DNA from 3 places in the Nonomuraea sp. 10N515B genome. Region 2 is predicted to be linked to each of the others. Evidence: riboswitches for the same ligand, from Rfam matches in the RefSeq annotation. Region 2 holds a riboswitch; each other region holds the start of a gene.
The links. A riboswitch is a leader RNA that binds a small molecule or an ion and turns the genes downstream of it on or off. The one in region 2 is predicted to bind cyclic di-AMP.
Positions count from the first base shown of each region.

Region 1 (6,444 bases), on a different contig from region 2:
CGAGGATGGTGCGCGACGGCAGGGGCGGTGAGGGGCGCAGGAGCCGGATGTCCGGGCGAGCGGTCGAGTAGCCCGCGATCGACGGATAGAGCATCACCCCCACCCCGGCGGCGACCAACCCCTGCCTGCCGTTCCAGTCGTCGCACACGTGACTGATCCGTGGCGCCCGGCCCAGAGCCGCCGCGAGCTGGGCGATGGGACCGAGGCAGTCGGGATGGGTGCCGTCGATCCACGGATCCGCCGCGAGATCCCGCAGCCGCACCCGGCTTCGCTTCGCCAGCGGATGGCTGACCGCCAGTGCGACCAGCAGCTCGTCCTCGTGCAGCGGTGTCAGCGCCACCCCGGGCATGCCCGCGGTTCCCGAAGGGCCGCTCATGTCCCAGGAGGTCAGGAGGGCGATGTCGGTCTCACCGTCCAGGACGGCGGCGCACCGGTCGTGTTCGCCGGAGCGGACCGTGAGGGAGAGCTCCACGTCCGGGTGCCTGGCCGCGAACGAACGGAACCGGTCGGGAAGGTAGCTGGTCGCGGCGCTCGGGAAGGCCGACACCCGGACCCGCCCCGCCTCCGCCGTCGCGAAGGCCCGCATCCGCGTTTCGAACAGCCTCAACCCCCGCAGCACCTCATCGGCCTGCTCCAGTGCCGCCCGCCCGGCGTCCGTCGGCCGGACGCCACGCGGCAGCCGTTCGAACAGCCGAACGCGGGTGTGCCGCTCCAGCGTGGCGATCTGCCGGGACACGGCGGGCTGCGTCATCGACAGCTCCTCGGCCGCCGCCGAGAACGATCCCAGCCTCCCCACCTCCACCAGCACCTTCAGCGACCACACATCAAGCATGCATAGAGCTTATGGCTTCCATGCCGAACCTGCAGTGGTGTGCATGGCTGCGAGCGGTCATGCTCGGTCGCATGGAGACAGAAACGGTGGACAACCACCAGTACGCGTGGCTGAGTCAGGTGCTTTCCCGGCAGCCGCAGCGGATCCTCGACGTCGGCTGCGGGCGGGGCGCGCTGGCCTCCGAGTTGATGCGGCGCGGTCACTTGGTCACCGCGATCGACATCTCGCCGGAGGCCGTCGGAGCGGCGCGGGCGGCCGGGGTGCCGGCGGTGCAGGCCGATGTCGTGACCTATCCCGACTCGGCCGACAACGACCCGGCGCTCGCGCGCCACTACGACGGTGGATCGTTGTTCGATGCGGTCGTCATGTCGCTCTCGCTGCACCACGTGCATCCGCTCCAGGCGGCGCTGGACCGCGTGCGGTCGCTGCTCCGGCCGGGCGGGCTGCTGGTGGTGGACGAGTTCGGGTGGGATTGGGCCGACCGGGCCGCAGCCACCTGGTTCTACGATGCCGGATCGTTGCTTGCCGCCGCGGGAGTGGCGGATGTCACCCGCGAGCCCGGCGGTCCCGGACGTGACCCGCTCGAGCGATGGCGCGAGGCGCATGGGGATCACGCCCCCGCGGACGTCATGCTCGCCGCCCTTGCCGAACGGTTCCAGGTCACGAGCATGCGGCAAGAACCGTACTTGTCGCGATATATCGGCGGAAAGGTGACGAATGGCAGCACCGACGTCCTCAACGAGCTATGGCGCATCGAACGGGACCGTATTGCCGCGGGAACGCTCCCGCCCACCGGCTTCAGGATGACGGCGCGAAGCATGTGACGAAAGTGACAATTGGGACCTTACACGACAGTGTGCCGCAGTTTGTGAGAAGGGTCACATTTCCATAACTGAACCTGGCGTTCCAACAGGGGTTTCGGACCTGACAGAACCAGTTGTTGGATCTTTACAACCTGACTGGCGCTTTGCCGATCCTTGACGTTTCGGCGTAGCTTCTGGCGTCGCAGCGACAAGCCATGTCGCCGCGAATCCGCATCGGTCCCCCGATGTGAGCCAGATAGAGATCCGCCGGTCGCCGCCGTACGTCCCCTTGTCGAACACGACACCGGACGGCGACCTGCCGAGTCCGTGCAGCCAGGAGCACGGAGCCGGGGAACCATCGATCCCTTCCCGGGATCAGGGGTGAATCGGCGCGTATCGCGCTGTAGGGCGACTTCCAGGCCCGAATCCGTCAGCTAACCCGGTAGGCGTTCGTGGAAGACCCAAGGAGAAATCCTGTCTACCTCCCCGCAGAACCCCCGTCTGTCCCGCATTGCCCTGAGTGGCGTAGCGCTCACCATGACCGTGACGGCCGGAGGTCTGATCCTCCATGCCCCGACGGCGCAGGCGGCGACGACCAGCGATTCAGCCGGTGCCTCCACGACCAAGGCCAATACGGCGGTTAGCTCCGCGACGTCGGCCAAGGCTCTCAGGATCGCCCGGCAGGAGGCGAAGGCCCTCAAGGCCGTCGCCGTGGCCAAGGACCAGATCGGTGACCCTTACCGGTACGGTGCCACGGGCCCTGGTTCGTTCGACTGCTCCGGCCTGACCCAGTACGCCTGGAAGAAGGCCGGTGTGAAGATCCCCCGCGTGGCGGCCAGCCAGTTCGCCGGCATCAGGAAGAAGGTCTCCTGGAAGAATCTCCAGCCAGGCGACCTGATGTTCTTCAGAGGGCTCGGTCACGTGGGCATCTACGTCGGCAACGGCAAGATGCTCCACTCCCCGCGGACAGGCGAGCGGGTGCGTATCGACAAGCTGAGCAGCTGGCGCAAGGCGTCTTTCGTCGGCGCTGTCCGTCCCGGCTTGTGAGGAAAGGGCTCCGATCCCATCGGGGCCCTTTCTCCATGCACACCCGCTTTTTGTTCTTCATGCACACCCTCTTTCTTGTACGGCGAGCCACCGTCCCCCACCCGCCGTACGGGGCTGATGGCCCTCCAGGGAGACGGTGTCTGATCCCTTCACAAGCGGGCCGCCGTTACGACGCGATGTGGGCCGCCTGCCGTGGCACATCGGGGCCCGGCGACGATCGGCCCGGTGACGGTCGGGCCCGGTGACGGTCGGGCCCGGCTATGATCCGGCCCGGCTACGATCGGACATCGTGTCCGAGCAGGTGAGTCGACGAGCCGTGGTGGCCGGACTCCTGCTCCTCGCCCCCGCCAGCGCCCCGGTCCCCGAGTCCCCCCTTCTTCCCCCGGAAGCACGTGATCTGTGGCGCGACGGCGTCGTCCTGGCCCGCGCAGGGCGTTCCCTCGTCGTCGGCCACCACACCCCGCCCGGCACGCTCGACGAGCTGGCGCGGCGGGCTGACACGGCGGGACGCCGGGTGTTGGACGTCCTCGGCAGGCCTGTGCGGCCGCTCGTCGTCGTGCCTGGGTCCGCCCGCGAGGCGGCAGGGCTGGCCGGGGTCGAGCGGGTCGACGGGCTGGCCGCGGTGGCCGACGGCGGCCGGGTGATCGTCGTCCCGGAGGTCTTCGCCAGGCTCAACTCCACGGGGAAGGACGTGGTGCTCGCGCACGAGCTCACCCACGTCGTGGCGGGCACCGGCGACCTGCCCGTCTGGCTCTACGAGGGGTTCGCCGACTACGTGGGCTACCGGGACGCGGGGCTGCCCGTGCGGACGGCCGCCGCCGAGCTGGCCGACGAGGTGCGGGCCGGGCGAGTGCCGAGCGAATTGCCCGGGCCTGCGGCGTTCGCGGCGGATGGCCGGGATCCCGTGCGGCTCGCACGGGCGTACCAGGAGGCGTGGCTGGCGTGTCGCTTCCTCGCCGACCGGTTCGGTGAGGAGACCCTGGTGAGGTTCTACCGTGATGCCCAGGCGTCCGGCGTCGATCGGGCGCTCTCCTCGCTGGGGCTGTCCGTGGCGACGCTGACGGCACGGTGGCGCGTGTACGTCCGGGAGCAGCTCACGTAAGAGGGGGAGGCCGATGAGCGAACGGCACGACACGGACGACGCAGGACCAGGGACGAGGAAGCCCCGAACCGAGGTCTCGACCGGCGATCCCACCGCCGTCGGCGACGCTCGGAGCCCGGGTGGCGGCGGCGACGGCGGCCGGGCCGTGGGCGGCGATCGGCGTGCCGGCAAGGGCGGGGCTCCGGATGCGGACGGGAGGCGGTTGCGGCGAGAGGCGGCGGTCGCGGCCGTGGCGCTGGGGGTGGTGATCCTGGCCGTGGCCGCCTTCGCCACCCCCTGGCGGGTGCTGGCCGGGGGCCCGCCCGACCCGGCCCGCGACTTCACCGCCGCCCAGATCGCCAGAGCGCAGGCGTTCGACGCGGCCACCACCCTCCCGAGCTACCTGTCACTGGCCCTGTCGATCATCATCGCGGGCCTCCTGGTGGCCACCCCGATCGGCGCGAAGGCCGTGGGCTGGCTGAGGGGCCCCTGGTGGCTGCGGGTGATCCTGGGCGTCGTCGTCATCACCGCGCTCACCGAGCTGATCCGCTGGCCGCTCGGGATGTGGTTCGAGACGCTGCTGCGCGCCTTCGGCCTGTCCACCCAGGACTGGGCGTCCTGGGCCGGCGACCGGCTCAAGAACATGGGCGTGCAGACGGCCATCCTCTGCCTGATGCTGGTCGTGCTCGTGGCCTTGGCCCGCAAGGTGCGGCGCTGGTGGATCCCGGCGGCCGTCGGGGCGTTCGCGCTGACAGTGGTGGCGTCGTTCGTGTATCCGGTGCTGTTCGAGCCGCTGTTCAACGACTTCAGGTCCATGCCGCAGGGCCCGCTGCGCACGAACCTGCTGGCCATGGCCGAACGCGACGGCGTGCCGGTTAAGGACGTGCTGGTGGCCGACGCCTCGCGCCGGACGACGGCGCTCAACGCCTACGTGTCCGGCTTCGGCGCCACGCGCCGCATCGTCGTCTACGACACGCTGCTCAAGGCCCCGCAGCCGGAGGTGGAGCTGGTCGTGGCGCACGAGCTGGGCCACGCCAAGGACAACGACGTGCTCACCGGTACGCTCATCGGCGGCCTGGGCGCCGGGCTGGGCGCCGTGCTGCTGTTCCTGGTGTTCGATCCGGTACGCCGCCGCACCGGCGTCACCTCGATCGCCGACCCTCGCGCGGTGGGCGCGGTGCTGGGCCTGATGACCCTGGGCTCACTGCTCCTGGGACCGGCGGAGAACCTGGTCAGCCGCCGCGTCGAGGCCCGGGCCGACGTCCACGCCCTCGACCTCACCAGAGATCCCGCCACATTCATAAAAATGCAGAAACGTCTGGCAGTAACCAATATTTCCGACTTGTCGCCGGATGCGGTGGAATATGTGCTCTATGCCTCCCATCCCACCAGCCCCGAGCGCATCGCCATGGCCCGCGCATGGGCGAAGCTGAACGGCATCCCGGTGCCGTGACCCATGTGGTCATCGTCACGAACGACTTCCCGCCCAGGCCGGGCGGCATCCAGTCGTTCGTGCACGGGCTCGCGCTGCGCACACCGGGAGTGGCCGTCTACGCACCCGCCTGGCCGGGCTGCGCCGAGTTCGACCGGCGGCAGCCGTTCCGGGTGGTGCGGCATCCGACACGGCTCATGCTGCCGACCCCGGCCGTGGCACGCCGCGCGGCCCGGCTGGTGGCCGAGCACGAGGCGGGCACCGTCGTGTTCGGGGCGGCGGCGCCGCTCGGCCTGCTCGCGCCGCACGTGCGCAGGGCGGGCGCGCGGCGCGTGGTGATGCTCACCCACGGCCACGAGGCGTCGTGGGCGAGCGCACCTGGCTTCCGCGCCGTGCTGCGCAGGATCGGCGAGCACGCCGACGTGGTCACGTATCTGGGGGAGTACACGCGGCGGCGGCTCGTCGCGGCCATCCCGCCGGCCAAGCTCGTACGGCTCGCGCCGGGCGTCGACGCCGGCCTGTTCCACCCCGGCACGCCCAAGGCCGAGCTGGGCCTGCAGGGCAGGCCGGTCGTGGCATGCGTGTCCCGGCTGGTGCCACGCAAGGGCCAGGACCAGCTCATCAGGGCCTGGCCCCGGGTGCTGCGGGCGGTGCCCGACGCCGTCCTGCTGCTGGTGGGCGGCGGACCCTACCGGCGCACGCTGGAGCGGCTGGCGGCCGGGGACGAGTCGATCAGGTTCACCGGTACGGTGCCGGCCGCGAGCCTGCCCGGCTATTACGCGGCCGCCGACGTGTTCGCGATGCCCTGCCGTACCCGGTGGGGCGGGGTGGACGTGGAAGGGCTCGGGATCGTGTTCCTGGAGGCGTCGGCCACCGGCCTGCCGGTGGTAGCCGGCGCGTCGGGCGGCGCCCCCGACGCGGTCAAGCACGGCGAGACCGGGCTCGTGGTGGACGGCACGGACCCGGAGGAGATCGCGCAGGCGATCGTCGAGCTGCTGAGTGACCCGGACAAGGCCCGCAAGATGGGCGCGGGCGGCCGCGACTGGATCGCCGGCGATTGGTCGTGGGACCACGTCGCGGCCCGCTTCCAGAGCCTCCTCTAACCTTTGGTGGAGCCGAGCGTGAGCCCGGCCACGAACTGCTTGTGCAACATCTGGAACACGATCAGCGTCGGCAGCGCCACCAGCATCGACCCGGCGGCCAGCAGGTTGTAGTCGGTGAAGAACTGGCCGCGCAGGTTGTTCAGCGC
Region 1 covers NZ_JBQQBQ010000011.1:26,865-33,308, reverse strand. Annotated here, with positions in the region: gene ACTWQA_RS18250 (LysR family transcriptional regulator) at 1-832, opposite strand, end outside; gene ACTWQA_RS18245 (class I SAM-dependent methyltransferase) at 904-1,656, shown strand; cyclic di-AMP (ydaO/yuaA leader) riboswitch at 1,943-2,099, shown strand; gene ACTWQA_RS18240 (C40 family peptidase) at 2,173-2,682, shown strand; gene ACTWQA_RS18235 (hypothetical protein) at 2,972-3,784, shown strand; gene ACTWQA_RS18230 (M48 family metallopeptidase) at 3,798-5,216, shown strand; gene ACTWQA_RS18225 (glycosyltransferase family 4 protein) at 5,213-6,298, shown strand; gene ACTWQA_RS18220 (carbohydrate ABC transporter permease) at 6,295-6,444, opposite strand, start outside.
Region 1: it holds a riboswitch for cyclic di-AMP, as region 2 does, so the genes downstream of both, ACTWQA_RS18240 (C40 family peptidase) here and ACTWQA_RS57100 (C40 family peptidase) in region 2, are expected to answer to the same signal.

Region 2 (6,444 bases):
CGGCGAGCATGCTGAGCGGGAAGGGCGCCAGCGCGAACGCCATTGCCAGCTTGAGCTCGGAATCCGAATCACGAGTCGGCCAGTGGAGGAGGAGCAGCAGTGAGAACGCCACCGCGGACCCTGCCAAGGCCGACCTCAATAGGAGACGCACAGAGTGATTGTTACGGATCGTGGGGGACAGGTCGATGGGGAGCTAAGCGGCCGGTGCCGACCAAACGATGCCGCTGGCGCCACGACGAGGTAGGGCCGACAACGGAAACGCCGCTTTGCTGCGGTGGCGTGTGGTGCTGACTAGCGTGCCGGGTATGCCATTGCAGGAGATTCCTCCGCCTGTGGGTCCCTACAATCCGGACGATCCGTTCTGGCAGAGAGTCCGGTCGGTGCTGGAACGGGGCGCGGATTGCCTCTGGGACTGGGCCGAGCGGTCAGTTCACTCGAGAGGAGTACGAACGGGCCTGTGCTGAGCTGGAGTTGATCCCGTTGAGTGGCATCTAGTGAGCCAGGCATGAGCTATGACCTCGCCGTCCTCGGCATGAGCGGACCCGTCGATGCGGAGACGGCCCGGCAGATGTTCGCTCGTTGTAGTTCCGCACACCATGTAGAAGGCGAACTTGATGAGCGGATAGTCGCCTTCTACCAGGAGTTGCGTGCACACTTCCCCGACTACCCGTCTTACCCGCGAGAGAGCCCTTGGATGTCGATGCCTCTGTCTGTTGGCATCGACCATGTGATCATGCACCTGAGCTCCTCGGAACGGAGTACTCCCGCGCTCCAAAAGATCATGGACTTGGCGGCACGGCATGGTCTGGTTGTCTACGATCCGCAGTCCGAAGAGGTGTTCGCCCTCGACAATGACGCGTAGGTTCAATCACCCTCGCCGACCACCTCGAACCTGCCTGACAATCCGTACGGGTATCTGTCGATGTAGATCTCCAGAGCACCTCCCGCACGACCCACACGTTACGGACCTGCATGTCGCTGAGCAGGGAGCCCGGTACCGCCTCTCAAGGTCGAGCCAACTTCTCGTCGGACTCGCATGCCATCATCTCCATGATCTGTCCCGAGAGAACAGGATCCCCACCCATGGGCAGCTACGACTGGCTCGATGACGACGCGTTCTGTGCAACCTTCGTCCGCGGTCTCACCCCGCGCGAGGCGCTGGCCCGCCTTGGCATTGACGTGTTCGACGGGGATGACGAGGAAGGCGATTTCGAGGAAGGGCTCATCTGCGCCCGGTCGGCCGAGGGCGGGACCATTCTGAGCGAGTCGAACGGCTTCGCCGGCACGCTGCCCGAGGTGCTGCGGCCCTTGTCAGCGGGGACGGTCACGGCGAGTGTCTTCGTCAACGTGAACAGGGTCGCGTCCTTCGACCATTACGCCGACGGTCGCAACATCCTAACCTTCGATCCGCTGTTCGGCGGCGACGAGGACGGCATCCCGGAGGACTACCTGGCCGACCGGATCGAGCTCGGGCTGGCCGGCGACAAGGCTGAGGGCGGGCTCGCCGCTGCGCTGCTGCTGGCCGAGCGCGTCACCGAGGTGCGGCCGAACACGTCAAGTGACGTGGTGGCCGCCCATGGCGTTCTGGAGTACTGAGGCACGTTGCTGTCGGTCCATCGCAAACGCAGCAGGCCGACGACGCAACCCAAACCGCATTAGCAGCTCGGGTCTCGGCCGTCCCGATCAGTTCAACCCACGGCCCGGCGGTCCAGGAAGAACGGGCTAGTACGGCGGTGAACAGCAACCCAAACTGCAACCTGCTACGAGGACAGGCAGGGTCGCTCACGCTCGGGACACTCTATGGAGACGTCGCTACAACTCCCGTACGTGGCCGGCGAACATCCGCATCCGCTGCTCCGACGTCGCGCTTCTCACCATCGGGGCGCGTCACCCCATCGGACGACAGATCACCCTGTACGAGCGCCCCCACAACCTGATGTCACTTCTCCGTGCTTCCATGGTCGTGAAAGCACGGAGAAAGTGCCGTGACGACCGTGCAGAAGTGGACCGGCCTTGCGGCCCGCTTCACGTTGAGTTCACACAAGGCTCAGTGGCCGGAACCTGCAGAACGGGAAGGCGCGGGGGCCACCGTCGTTGTCACATGGTGGCGGTGAACATCGAGGGCGCGGGGGTCTTGCGCTGCTCGATGGAGAGCCGTACCCCCTTAGGGTCTGGCCGTACGGCGCCCACGAACGACTGTCTGCGCCAGCCGGAGAGGCGTTCCTCCTTGACCACGTCTCCGGTGCGCGGCGCGTGCACCATGTAGCCGGGCCTCGAGATCATCCCCACGTGCCCAAGCCCGTGGAAGAAGACCAGGTCACCTGGCTTGAGCTCGTCCCAGGAGATCTTCCTGGAGAACGCGTTGTACTGTTGCGCCGCGGTGCGCGGCAACTCGATGCCAGCGTGCTTGTATGCCCTGAGCATGAGCCCGGAGCAGTCGTAGCCGTTGTCGCTGGTCCCGCCCCAGACGTACGGGATGCCGCGCTTCTTCATGGCGAAGGCGAGGGCGGTCTTCCAGGCGGGAGTGGGCTGGCGCTTCTGCTGGATGCGCTTGACCTGGGGGCCGGTCAGGGTGGTGTGGTCGTCGGTGGCGGCCTGGGCCGGAGCGGCCAGAGTGAGCCCGGCGATGGCTGCCGCCAGGCAGATGGCAATGCGAGACACTGCTGTCCTTCCATGCGGCCTACCGGGTTAGCTGACGGGCTCGGGCCTGGAAGTGGCCCTACGGCGATGCCGATTCGCCCCAGGGGGGAAGGTGGGTCCCCGGCTCCACGCAAACGCTGAGTGGATTAGGCGTGACGAACTCTAACGAAACGGTCAAAGAGTTGTAAACCATCTAAAATCGGGCGTGCGGGAAATGAGACAGCTGGACGCGGCGGCGCGGGCCAGGAAGCCGACGCCATCCGCGTGGCCAGGCAGCGCGCCCGCCTTCGGCAACCACCAGCTGTGGAAGGAGGAGTCCGAGCCGCTGCTGCACCGGCTCGCCACGGAGGTCCACGACGAAGGGGCAGCGGTGATGATCCAGCTGACCCACCTCGGCCATCGCACGAGCAACTACGCCCCTGTATGCCCGGCGCGCGGCGGAGGCCGACGGCTTCGGCGACCACGCCGGCCAGAGCGGCTGCGCCTGTTCCTCGAGGCCTACGGCCGGCGCGGCCGCTCCGAGAAGATCATCCGAGAAGCACGGAGGCGCCGACCAGATACGCAGATACGGCCAGGGTCCCGACGAGCTTTACGTCAGACTGCTCGAACGCGGCATCACCGACGACCTCGACCAGGCCCATTCAGGAGCTGGACGACTCCCCTGCGCCCAGCCCGACTCAGGCAGTGCTCGCTTCTGACGCGGCATCGGAGGAAGCGCGAGCTCGGACAAGGAAACCGGCGACGGCCGCGGTGAAGAACATCAGGACGCCGTACGTCGCGGCGGGCACCGCCATCTGGGTGTTGTTCAGCAGCGCCGGGCTGAGCGCGACGGTGATCGCGAGGGTCGCGTTGTGAATGCCGATCTCCATGCAGGACGCGATGGCCTGGCGGCGGCCCACTCCGGCCAGGCGGGGCGCCCAGTATCCGACGGCCAAGCTGATCACGCTGAACAGGACCGTGATGGCGCCCACGGAGCGGATGTAGCCTGCGATGTTGTCCAGCTCCTGCAACAACGCGCCGAGGATGACCAGGACCAGGATGACGGCAGAAGCGATCTTCACGGGGGATTCCATACGGTCCGCGAACCGAGGCCTGAACGAACGCATCGCCATGCCGACCGCCACGGGGACGAGCACCAGTGCGATCACCTGCACCGTCTTGTCGAGCTGGAGGCCCAGCGTGCCGGCATCGCCGAAGTAGCTCAGGGACAGGTTGGTCACCAGAGGCAGCGTCACGACGGCCAGCACCGAGTTGATCGCGGTGAGCGTCACGTTCAGCGCGACGTCGCCGCCGAACAGGTGGCTGTAGAGGTTAGCGGTCGTGCCGCCAGGCGAGGCGGCCAGGAGCATCATGCCGACGGCGAGTGCGGGTGGCAGGCCAAAAGCGAGGACGAGGCCGAGGCACACGGCGGGTAAGAGGACGACCTGGCAGGTCAGCGCCACGACGGCGGCCTTGGGGTACGCGGCCACACGTCGGAAGTCGGCGATCGTCAGGCTCAGGCCGAGCCCCAGCATGATGATCGCCAGAGCGAGGGGAAGCAATACGCTGGCAAGGGCCATGGACTGGAGTCCTTTCCGTGCCGGAAGAGCCCATGGCCACCGAGCGCGTGGCCTGCGGCGCCCTCCTTGATCGAAGCCGGATACAGACCCCACAATGTGGGATCACCGGGCCGATGTGAAGGGCCCAGCAGCTTTCCGGCCAGGCCGTCACACGCTGACGGAGGTCATGGAACCCGACCGGCGGAAGGATGGCTCACGCCTGCCGGGTCTAACACCGCGGCGCGCGAGCTGACCGCCGAGCTGTGCGGCCGGTACGCGGCCGACGTCGGCGCTTGATCGCGCGTGAGGGCGAGCCGACCGACCTCGTGTCGCTGTGGGTGCCGTTGGAAGTATCCGAAGGGACCGATCTGACCAGTGGCGAGGCGCTGAAACAAGGGTTGCGCGAACATCTCCAGTCACGCAAGGGCGTCCGTTTCGATCACATCCTGGAGCAGATCACCGCCCGCTGCCCACCTCGGACGAGGCCAAGCAACTGGCCATGCCTAAGAATGCTCCCCTCCTGGCCGTGTTCGCCGCGGTCCGCGAGGCCTCTGGGCGGCCGTTGGCCGTGGTGGAAGTACTTCTTCCTGCGGATCGTCACGAGCTAGACGACGCCTACCCGATCTCGTAGGGAACTACGACGAGCTGATCGCCATCTTCGTAGATCACCTTGCCGGGGTCGGCCACTTCGAGGCGCAGGCACTCCACCCCATGAGCAGCGAGGATCGCCAAATAGCCCGGCACCCTCTCCATGAGATGACGAGCTGACGGCTTGAACCAGGCCGCGGCTCCAGGGTTGAGCTGCCGATCGTAGACCGTGGGGTCCACGTCTGCGGGATTAGTGAAATTCGCTTCGTACCAGGCGTTGTTCTCGCGCCTGAACCGTTCCTCTTCCTCCGACAGTCGCCCTTGCATGGCCAGGCTGTTGACGAGGCCGAACACGCCGGGGTAAGTCCCTCTTCCGTTTGGCGTGGGGCTCTGGAACCTCACGTACATCGGCGCTCCTCTCACGATCATCTCGCCTGCCGCGTTCTACCAGCTTCCTTAGTTCGCGACCAACCCACTTAGGCACTTGACCTAGCAAGCTACGCAGAGTTACGTCCATTACTTGATAGGTCGAGTGGCCGACATCAAAGAAGACGAGAAGTTACGGCTCTGCAAGGCCCCATGTGCCAGCGGCCTGGGCGGCGCCACGGGCGAAGGCCATACCGGCGCGGCGGAGACGTCGGATACGGGCAGAGCGGCGTCGTGGCGAGGACGGGCCCTCTCGGGCGCCGGGGTGTCGGTGATGGTCATGCCCGCATCACATCCAACCCGCTGACCATGTCGAAGGCATGCCGGAAGAGTCCGGACCTGCGGGGCTACGCTTCCAGCGAGCGGGGATCCTGGCCGACCCGTCTCGGATCCGAATGATTGTCCTTTGCGCTGAGGAGGCCGTGCGTCGTGGCGGCGTTCCGGCCGGAAGGGTCGAGTTCTCAGGTCCTGGCGGAGCTGGCGCGGCTGTGGGACCAAGCGCGCGTCCGCCGTCCCGGTCAGGTGACGCAGAAGGAGCTCGCGAAGGCCTCGGGCGTGACCGTAGGGCAGGATGGGCGCCATGATGGAGATCAACTTCTTGACCGAATCCGACCGCGCCTCCTGGGAATTGCTGGCCCGTGGCAAAGACACCTACTTCGAGGTCGAGCGCAGCGACGACGACTACGAACGGACCTGGCGACGTCTGCTCGACGACGAGCAGATACGCGGGATCGCCGCCCGGCTGGACGGCAACATGGTTGGCATCGCGCATTACCTGTTCCACGCCAGTGTCTGGTATGCCGGGAGATGCTATCTGGCGGACTTGTTCGTGGACGCGGAAGTCCGGCGGCAAGGTATCGCGACGGCAGTGATCGAGTGGGTGGCGCAGGACGCCAAGGAGCATGGCTTCCCAGGCCTCTACTGGAACACGTTGGAAGACGCCCCGGCTCGCGCGCTGTACGACAAGGTGGGCAAGTTCCACAAGGGCCTCATCCACTACGCCTACCGGCGTGACGCGAACCAGACCTCCACCCAGCGCTGAGGGGCGACCAGGATAGGACGATCTCGACGGGACCGCCGGATCGCCCTGCGGGACTGGCAAGGGCAAGGTCGCCGTCCAGTTCCACACCGCCCGCTTCCGGCTCGTGCCTGCGCTCGCCAAGACGCTCACTGTGGCGACCCCGACCGTGCGCAAGCCGGGCACGCTCTGGATCGAACTGCCCTGCGCCGCTGCGGCCAGCACCGAACCGGC
Region 2 covers NZ_JBQQBQ010000122.1:6,455-12,898, reverse strand. Annotated here, with positions in the region: gene ACTWQA_RS57115 (hypothetical protein) at 1-127, opposite strand, end outside; gene ACTWQA_RS57110 (hypothetical protein) at 506-862, shown strand; gene ACTWQA_RS57105 (DUF6461 domain-containing protein) at 1,084-1,596, shown strand; gene ACTWQA_RS57100 (C40 family peptidase) at 2,098-2,661, opposite strand; cyclic di-AMP (ydaO/yuaA leader) riboswitch at 2,664-2,803, opposite strand; gene ACTWQA_RS57095 (bile acid:sodium symporter family protein) at 3,318-4,199, opposite strand; gene ACTWQA_RS57090 (hypothetical protein) at 4,794-5,174, opposite strand; gene ACTWQA_RS57085 (GNAT family N-acetyltransferase) at 5,773-6,234, shown strand.

Region 3 (6,444 bases), on a different contig from region 2:
TCCCGCGCGCCCGCCCGGCGCCACGTCGGCCGCGTGGCCGGCAACTCGGCCCCGGTGAGCTCCTTGATCCGTGCCAGAGCGCTCAGGAGATCGTCGCCGGCGCACCTGCCTGATCGCGATGAAGTCGAGGAAGTAGGCGCCAAACTTTCTTCTGGCCTGGCCGGTTTCCGATACGAGCTCTGCTGTAAGCATCGGGTCAAGGCTGCGAGCCAACATTTCGCTCCAGCCGCTGAAACATTCACAGTCCTCTGGAGGCACCCCGAGCATCTCGGTGATGACCATGGTAGGCGAAGCTGGAAACCAGGTCCGTCTCCTCCGGTAAAGCGCCGATCAGCTCGGTGGTGATCAGCCCGATGCGGGAGCAGAGCCGTTCGACCATGCGCGGTGTGAACGCCTCGCCGACCGGAGCGCGCAGTCTGGTGTGGTCGGGCGGGTCCGTCCAGAGGGCCGATTCAACGGGCTGAGCTGGGTCTCTTCCGTACAGCGGGTCGGAGTCGTGGCCGAAGCGGAGCATCGCTCCGCAACGTTCAGGATGGCGGCGACGAGCAGCCCGCGCGGGTGCGGAAGATCGCCCCGCGGGCGCTCAGCTCGCGGTAGCGCGCGTATGGCTCGCGTAGAAAGTCCGGATCGCTCGGATCAAAACCAGGACGTCTGCCAGGCTCATCCTGTCCCGGGCCGGGGCCTATTGGACCGTTCTATGAGATCGCTCATTGTGCCGGCGGTCTCGTCGCCATATGGCGAGTTCGCCACATATAACGGATCATGTCAATAGTGCCCGTCAAGTGCGAAGATTCTGGCGCTTGACGACCTTTCCGGGATGCGTTTACCGTCTGCGAGACGAGCGGCTTTGGCCCGTTGTGAGGTCCGAGTTCTGCTGTTGGGGGGGAGGGCTCCCGATGGATGTGCTCACTGAAGGCGTCGAGCTGAGCCATGCGGATCTGGCGTTGCTGGCGGAGCTGGCCAAGGGGGTTACGGTCGATCGCGTGGGGAGACGTTTGGATATCAGTGGGCGGACAGTACGCCGGCGGTTACGGGGCATCTGCGACCGCATCGGCGTGGCCACGGCCATCGAGGCCGTGGCCTGGGCGGCGCGGCGTCAGCTGATCTGACGCCTCAGTCGGCGATGCGCACCGCGCCGGCGTACGGGCGGTTGGCGATCGAGGCGATGTGCACGACATCACCTGTGCGCGGGGCGTGCACCATCATGCCCCCTCCCAGGTAGATGCCGACGTGATGCAGGTCGCTGTAGAAGAACACCAGGTCGCCCGCGCGTAGCTCGGACCTGTCGATGTGCCGGCCCGCGGTCCACTGGTCACCGGTGTAGTGCGGCAGCGAGATGCCGACCCGCTGGAAGGCCGCCATCACCAGGCCGGAGCAGTCGTAGGAGCTGGGGCCCTCGGCGCCCCAGACGTACGGCTTGAGCTGCTGTGTGAGTGCCCACCTCGCGGCCTGGGCCGCCTTGCCGTTGCCGGGGATCGGCAGGTTGATGTGCACGCGCTTGCCGGCCCGGCCGGCCTCTCCCATGGCCCGCCTGAACAGGTTGCTCTCGGCCTTGGCCACCAGCTTGGTGATCTTGTCGCGCTTGCTGTCGAGGTCCGCGACGATCTTCTGCAGCTCCTCCATGCGGGTCTTGGCGCCCGCTCTGGCGCGTTCGGCGGCGTCCATGGCCTTGGCGAGCTGGTTGACCTGCTCGGCCTGCTGCTGTTCCAATGCGTACGTGGTCGCGGCCTGATCGAGGAACTTCTCGGGGTCGGTCGACGAGGTGAAAGCAAGCGCCCTGCTCAGCCCACCGGAGATGTAGGCGTTCTGAGCGAGCATGGCGGCCTTGGCGCGCTTGGCGGCGAGATCCGCCTCGCTGCCGGCCAGCGTCTTCTGGGCGGCGTCGGCCGCCTTCTGCGCGACCTTGTATTTCTCCCGCTGCCCGTTGTACTGCTCCGTCAGCGTCTCGATCTCGACGTGCAGCTTCTCGACCTGGTCGGAGAGCTCCTTGAGCGAGGGTGTGGGATCCGCGGACGCCGGAGCGGCGGCGGGGATGGCGATCAGGAGCGTGGCCACTGTGATGCTCACCACGCCGAGGCGGCGTGCGAGCCAGGCCCGTTCCGGAGGGCGGGCATGCCTGCCCGCCGACTTCCCCCCACGGCCGTGCGTACGCTTCACCAACCAGCTCCTCTCATTGACGCCTACCGGGTTAGCTGACGGGTTCGGGCCGGAGCAGCCCTACCGAAGAACTCGGATTCACCCCGATGGTGGCGTGCGAAGCTCGCCACCGGTGGATCCCCGGCTCCCCATGCGGGAATTGGGCGTGTCTCCCGCGTGCGCCACGCGGGGAACGTTGTCGCTGGACACTAATGCACTCCGGGTTCGTGCTCAACCAGAACTGCTCGATCTGTAGAGGTTTCACAACTGGCGGGTCACAAGGTGATCTCGTGATCAGCCATGCAGAAGAGACCTTATGTCCCCTTTGTCATTGCTTCTGCCGAACGCCGGAAGACGCCGGGCTCGTGCCCATGTGGCTCGTGGCACGTCACAGGATGGGGCCAGACATGGGAGTTAGGACCGAACCGTAATGACATCTGTACTCTGGAGAGCCATGGAACAGGTGGCCGAACTGACGACGCCGGAGACCGCGGTGGTGGTCCGGCGTGCCCGCACGCCCGACGTGCGGAGGATCAGGCGCCTGGTCGACACCTATGCGGGCGCCGGCCCCCGGCTCCTGGAGAAGACCACAGTGACCCTGTACGAGGACGTACAGGAGTTCTGGGTGGCCGAGCTGGGCGGGCGGGTGGTCGGGTGTGGCGCGCTCCACGTCCTGTGGGAGGACCTGGCCGAGGTCCGCACGGTGGCCGTCGATCCTGAGTGCCGGGGCATGGGGATCGGCCACCGGATCGTCTCCGCGCTCATCCGGCAGGCGAACGATCTGGGACTGCGGCGTGTATTCTGCCTGACTTTTGAGGTCGATTTCTTCGCGCGGCACGGCTTCCGCCCGATCCAGGGCACGCCGGTCTCGCCCGAGGTCTACGCCGAACTGCTGGCTTCGTACGACGAGGGTGTGGCGGAGTTCCTCGACCTGGAGCACGTGAAGCCGAACACCCTGGGCAACACCCGCATGCTGCTCCACCTGACATCGGGTGACGCTGGCCTTGACTAGCTGGAAAGGTGATTGTTGATACCTATGTCGATACGTTGGGCAGCACAGGGCATGTGTCCTGACACGTGCCACATGCGCACTCGAAGCGAGGTGACACGGTGAGCACCGGACAGCCGCCGTATCCACAGGACGAATCGGGCGAGAACTCTGCACCCGGAAATCCCCAGTACGGGCAGCAGAACACGGGCCGCCACCCCGGCGAGCCCGACCCCGACGTCACTGTGGTCGGCTACCGGGCGGACGACGCCTATGGCCAGCAGCCCCCATACGGCCAGCAGGGCTACGGACAGCAACAGGGTTACGGCCAGCAACAACAGCAGTACGGCCAGCAACCCGCCGACGCCCAGTACGGGCAGCAGCAGGGCTACGGCCAGCAGCCGGATTACGGTCAGCAGGCGCAGCACGGCCAGCAGGGCTACGGCCAGCAACAGCAATACGGCCAGCAGCCACAGTATGGTCAGCAGCCGCAGTCCCAGCCGGGCTACGGCCAGCAGCCCGGCTATGGTCAGCAGGCTCAGTCCCAGCCCGACTATGGGCAGCAGGGCTACGGCCAGCAGGCGCAGTCCCAGCCGGGCTACGGCCAGCAGCCCTCCTCCGGGCAGTATGGCGCCCAGCAGCCGCAGTATGGCCAGCAGCCCCAGGCGCAGCCCGACTACGGCCAGCAGCAGGGCTACGGTCAGCAGGCTCAGTCCCAGCCCGACTACGGGCAGCAGCAGGGCTATGGCCAGCAACCGCAGTCGCAGCCGGGCTACGGCCAGCAGCAGGGCTATGGTCAGCAGGCTCAGTCGCAGCCCGATTACGGGCAGCAGCAGGGCTATGGTCAGCAGGCTCAGTCCCAGCCCGATTACGGGCAGCAGCAGGGCTACGGTCAGCAGGCTCAGTCCCAGCCCGGCTACGGCCAGCAGCAGGGCTACGGTCAGCAGCAGCAGGGCTACGACCAGCAGGGTTATGGCCAGCAGGCGCAGTCCCAGCCTGGCTACGCCCAGCCCCAGTACGGCCAGCAGCAGTACGGCGACCAGCAGTACGGCCAGGCCTACGGGCAGCCGCAGCAGGCCGCCTATGGCCAGCCGGGCTACGGCCAGGCCTACGGGCAGCCGGTCGGCGTGCAACCTCCGGGCGCACCGGCTCCGCTGGCGGAGTGGTGGCAGCGGCTGGTGGCGAGGATCGTCGACGGCGTGATCTTCGGCGTCGTGATGGGCCTGGTGACCTTCATCTTCGGGCTGTTCCTGGTCGCGAGCTACAGCTCGACCACCGGGGCGAGCACGGGCCTGTTCGGTTCGTTCGTCATCGGCATCCTGATGTCGATCGTCCTCACCCTCGTCTACGTCGGCTACGACTTCTTCATGCACAAGATGAAGGGTCAGACCGTCGGCAAGATGATCATGGGCATCAAGGTCGTCCAGGTCGGCGGCCCGGTGCCGCCGGGCGGCATCCCCAACGACGCGGCACTCAAGCGCGCGCTCGTGACGTGGGGCGCCTACATCTTCTACTGGATTCCCTTCGGAACGCTCCTCGCTCCCCTTCTGAGCGGCCTGAACGGCGCCTCCATGCTGTGGGACAAGCCGCTGCAGCAGACGTTCGCGGACAAGTTCGCGCGCACCGTGGTGGTGAAGATCAAGTAGTCCTCCCGCACGTAAACATAGGGGCCGGCTTCCCGCCGGCCCCTATGTTTTGTCCGCGGCGCCGTACCAGAATGGGACGGAACCCGTAGCCGGAGGCGAGGTGGAGGTTATGGCCGGGACGCCGTGGGCGATCTCGCTGCCGGCGGAATGGTGGGAACGGCTCGCCGCCCGCCTGATTGAAGCGCTCGTCTTCGGGGTCTTCTATTACATTCTGTTCATTGCGCTCTGGGCCATCTTCCGAACTGTCGGGGTGCTGGAGGTGTTCGGCGGTCGCCTGCCCGGCGTGTGCGCGTGGTTCGGGGCCGGACTGGCTTATGCCGGCTATGACTGGTGGGCCCATTTCAGGCACGGCAGGACGTTCGGCAAGGCGATCATGCGGATTCGCCTGGCCCCGGCGAAGCTCACGCCGGGAGCGGCGCTCAAACGATCCCTGGTCTATCCGGGGCCGCTCATGCTCATGGGCATTCCAGTGGTCAATCTGCTGGCCGGAATGCTGCTGTTCGGCGTCGGGCTGCTCATCCTGATCGACAAGCCGCTGGAGCGGGGGCCGCATGACAGGCTGGCCGGAACGCGCGTGGTAAAAGATCTTCGCTGAGCCTTCCGGGGGCTGCCCCGGCGCCTTATCGCAAAATTTTCCCTTGATCCGGTAAGGAGCCTGGAGAGACTGGCATTAGGCTATGGGGCGTCCGGGTTGCCGGATGTTGGCGCACCTGCCGCACGCAGGGCATCTGTGTGCCGCTATGGTCGGGTGAGGGCGGTTGTCGCCTTGCTCGTGAGGACCGTCGCGCTCCTCCGGGCCGCGCACGCGCTCATATAGCGCCCCCGAAACCCCGCTAGCCGTGGAGGCGAGGACGAATGGAAGCCCTAACAGACGTATTGTCAGCGCTCATCCCCCCGGTCGTGGTCGGTGGAGCCTTCATCTTTGGCGTAGTGAAGTTGGTCCGCGCCGAGGGCCCCAGGCGGCACCGTAACGGCGAGGAGCCTGCCGAGAAGCAGAACTGATCGGCTAGTCAGCCGAATCCCCGCAGCGCTGAATTGTCTCAGGGCCTTTCCGGGTATATGTTTGGGCAGGCGAATGAAACAATGCCCGCGAAAGGATTGCGTACATGGCCAAGCAGATCCAGGAGATTCTCATCGATGACCTCGATGGGGGCGAGGCCAATGAGACGGTGAGCTTCGCTATTGACGGCTCCTCCTATGAGATTGACCTCAGCGACCTTAACGCCAAGAAGCTGAGGGACGCGCTCACGCCTTTCGTGCAGAACGCGCGCCGGGCAGGTGCCGTGGCCACGCGTCGTCGTGGCCGTGGCGGGAGCCGTGCGATGAGCCGCGAGAAGAGCTCCGAGATCCGTCAGTGGGCCAAGGCCCACGGGCTCCCGGTCAGCGAGCGAGGCCGTATCGCCTCCACGGTCGTCGAGAAGTACGAGGCGGCTCACTGATCGAGCCAACTCACGACCATGCGCTTATGATGTTCGCCTTGGACCCCGGCGGCCGCCATAAGCGCATGATCGTCTCTAGGGTGTTCCGAATGCCGGAACACCAAGAGGATGATCTCTAACTCCCCATATGCGGGCGTTTTGGCCGTGTGTTGTGGACCATGTCCGGCGTCGTTTCACCGGCAGGTGCCCGCATATGTGATGGTGTCGCGCTCCGCGCGCCCGAATGGTGAATCCC
Region 3 covers NZ_JBQQBQ010000008.1:46,591-53,034, forward strand. Annotated here, with positions in the region: gene ACTWQA_RS13745 (hypothetical protein) at 239-514, opposite strand; gene ACTWQA_RS13750 (LuxR C-terminal-related transcriptional regulator) at 897-1,109, shown strand; gene ACTWQA_RS13755 (NlpC/P60 family protein) at 1,114-2,157, opposite strand; cyclic di-AMP (ydaO/yuaA leader) riboswitch at 2,163-2,313, opposite strand; gene ACTWQA_RS13760 (amino-acid N-acetyltransferase) at 2,591-3,148, shown strand; gene ACTWQA_RS13765 (hypothetical protein) at 3,145-4,257, opposite strand; gene ACTWQA_RS13770 (RDD family protein) at 4,252-4,770, shown strand; gene ACTWQA_RS13775 (RDD family protein) at 4,880-5,365, shown strand; gene ACTWQA_RS13780 (histone-like nucleoid-structuring protein Lsr2) at 5,877-6,209, shown strand.
Region 3: it holds a riboswitch for cyclic di-AMP, as region 2 does, so the genes downstream of both, ACTWQA_RS13755 (NlpC/P60 family protein) here and ACTWQA_RS57100 (C40 family peptidase) in region 2, are expected to answer to the same signal.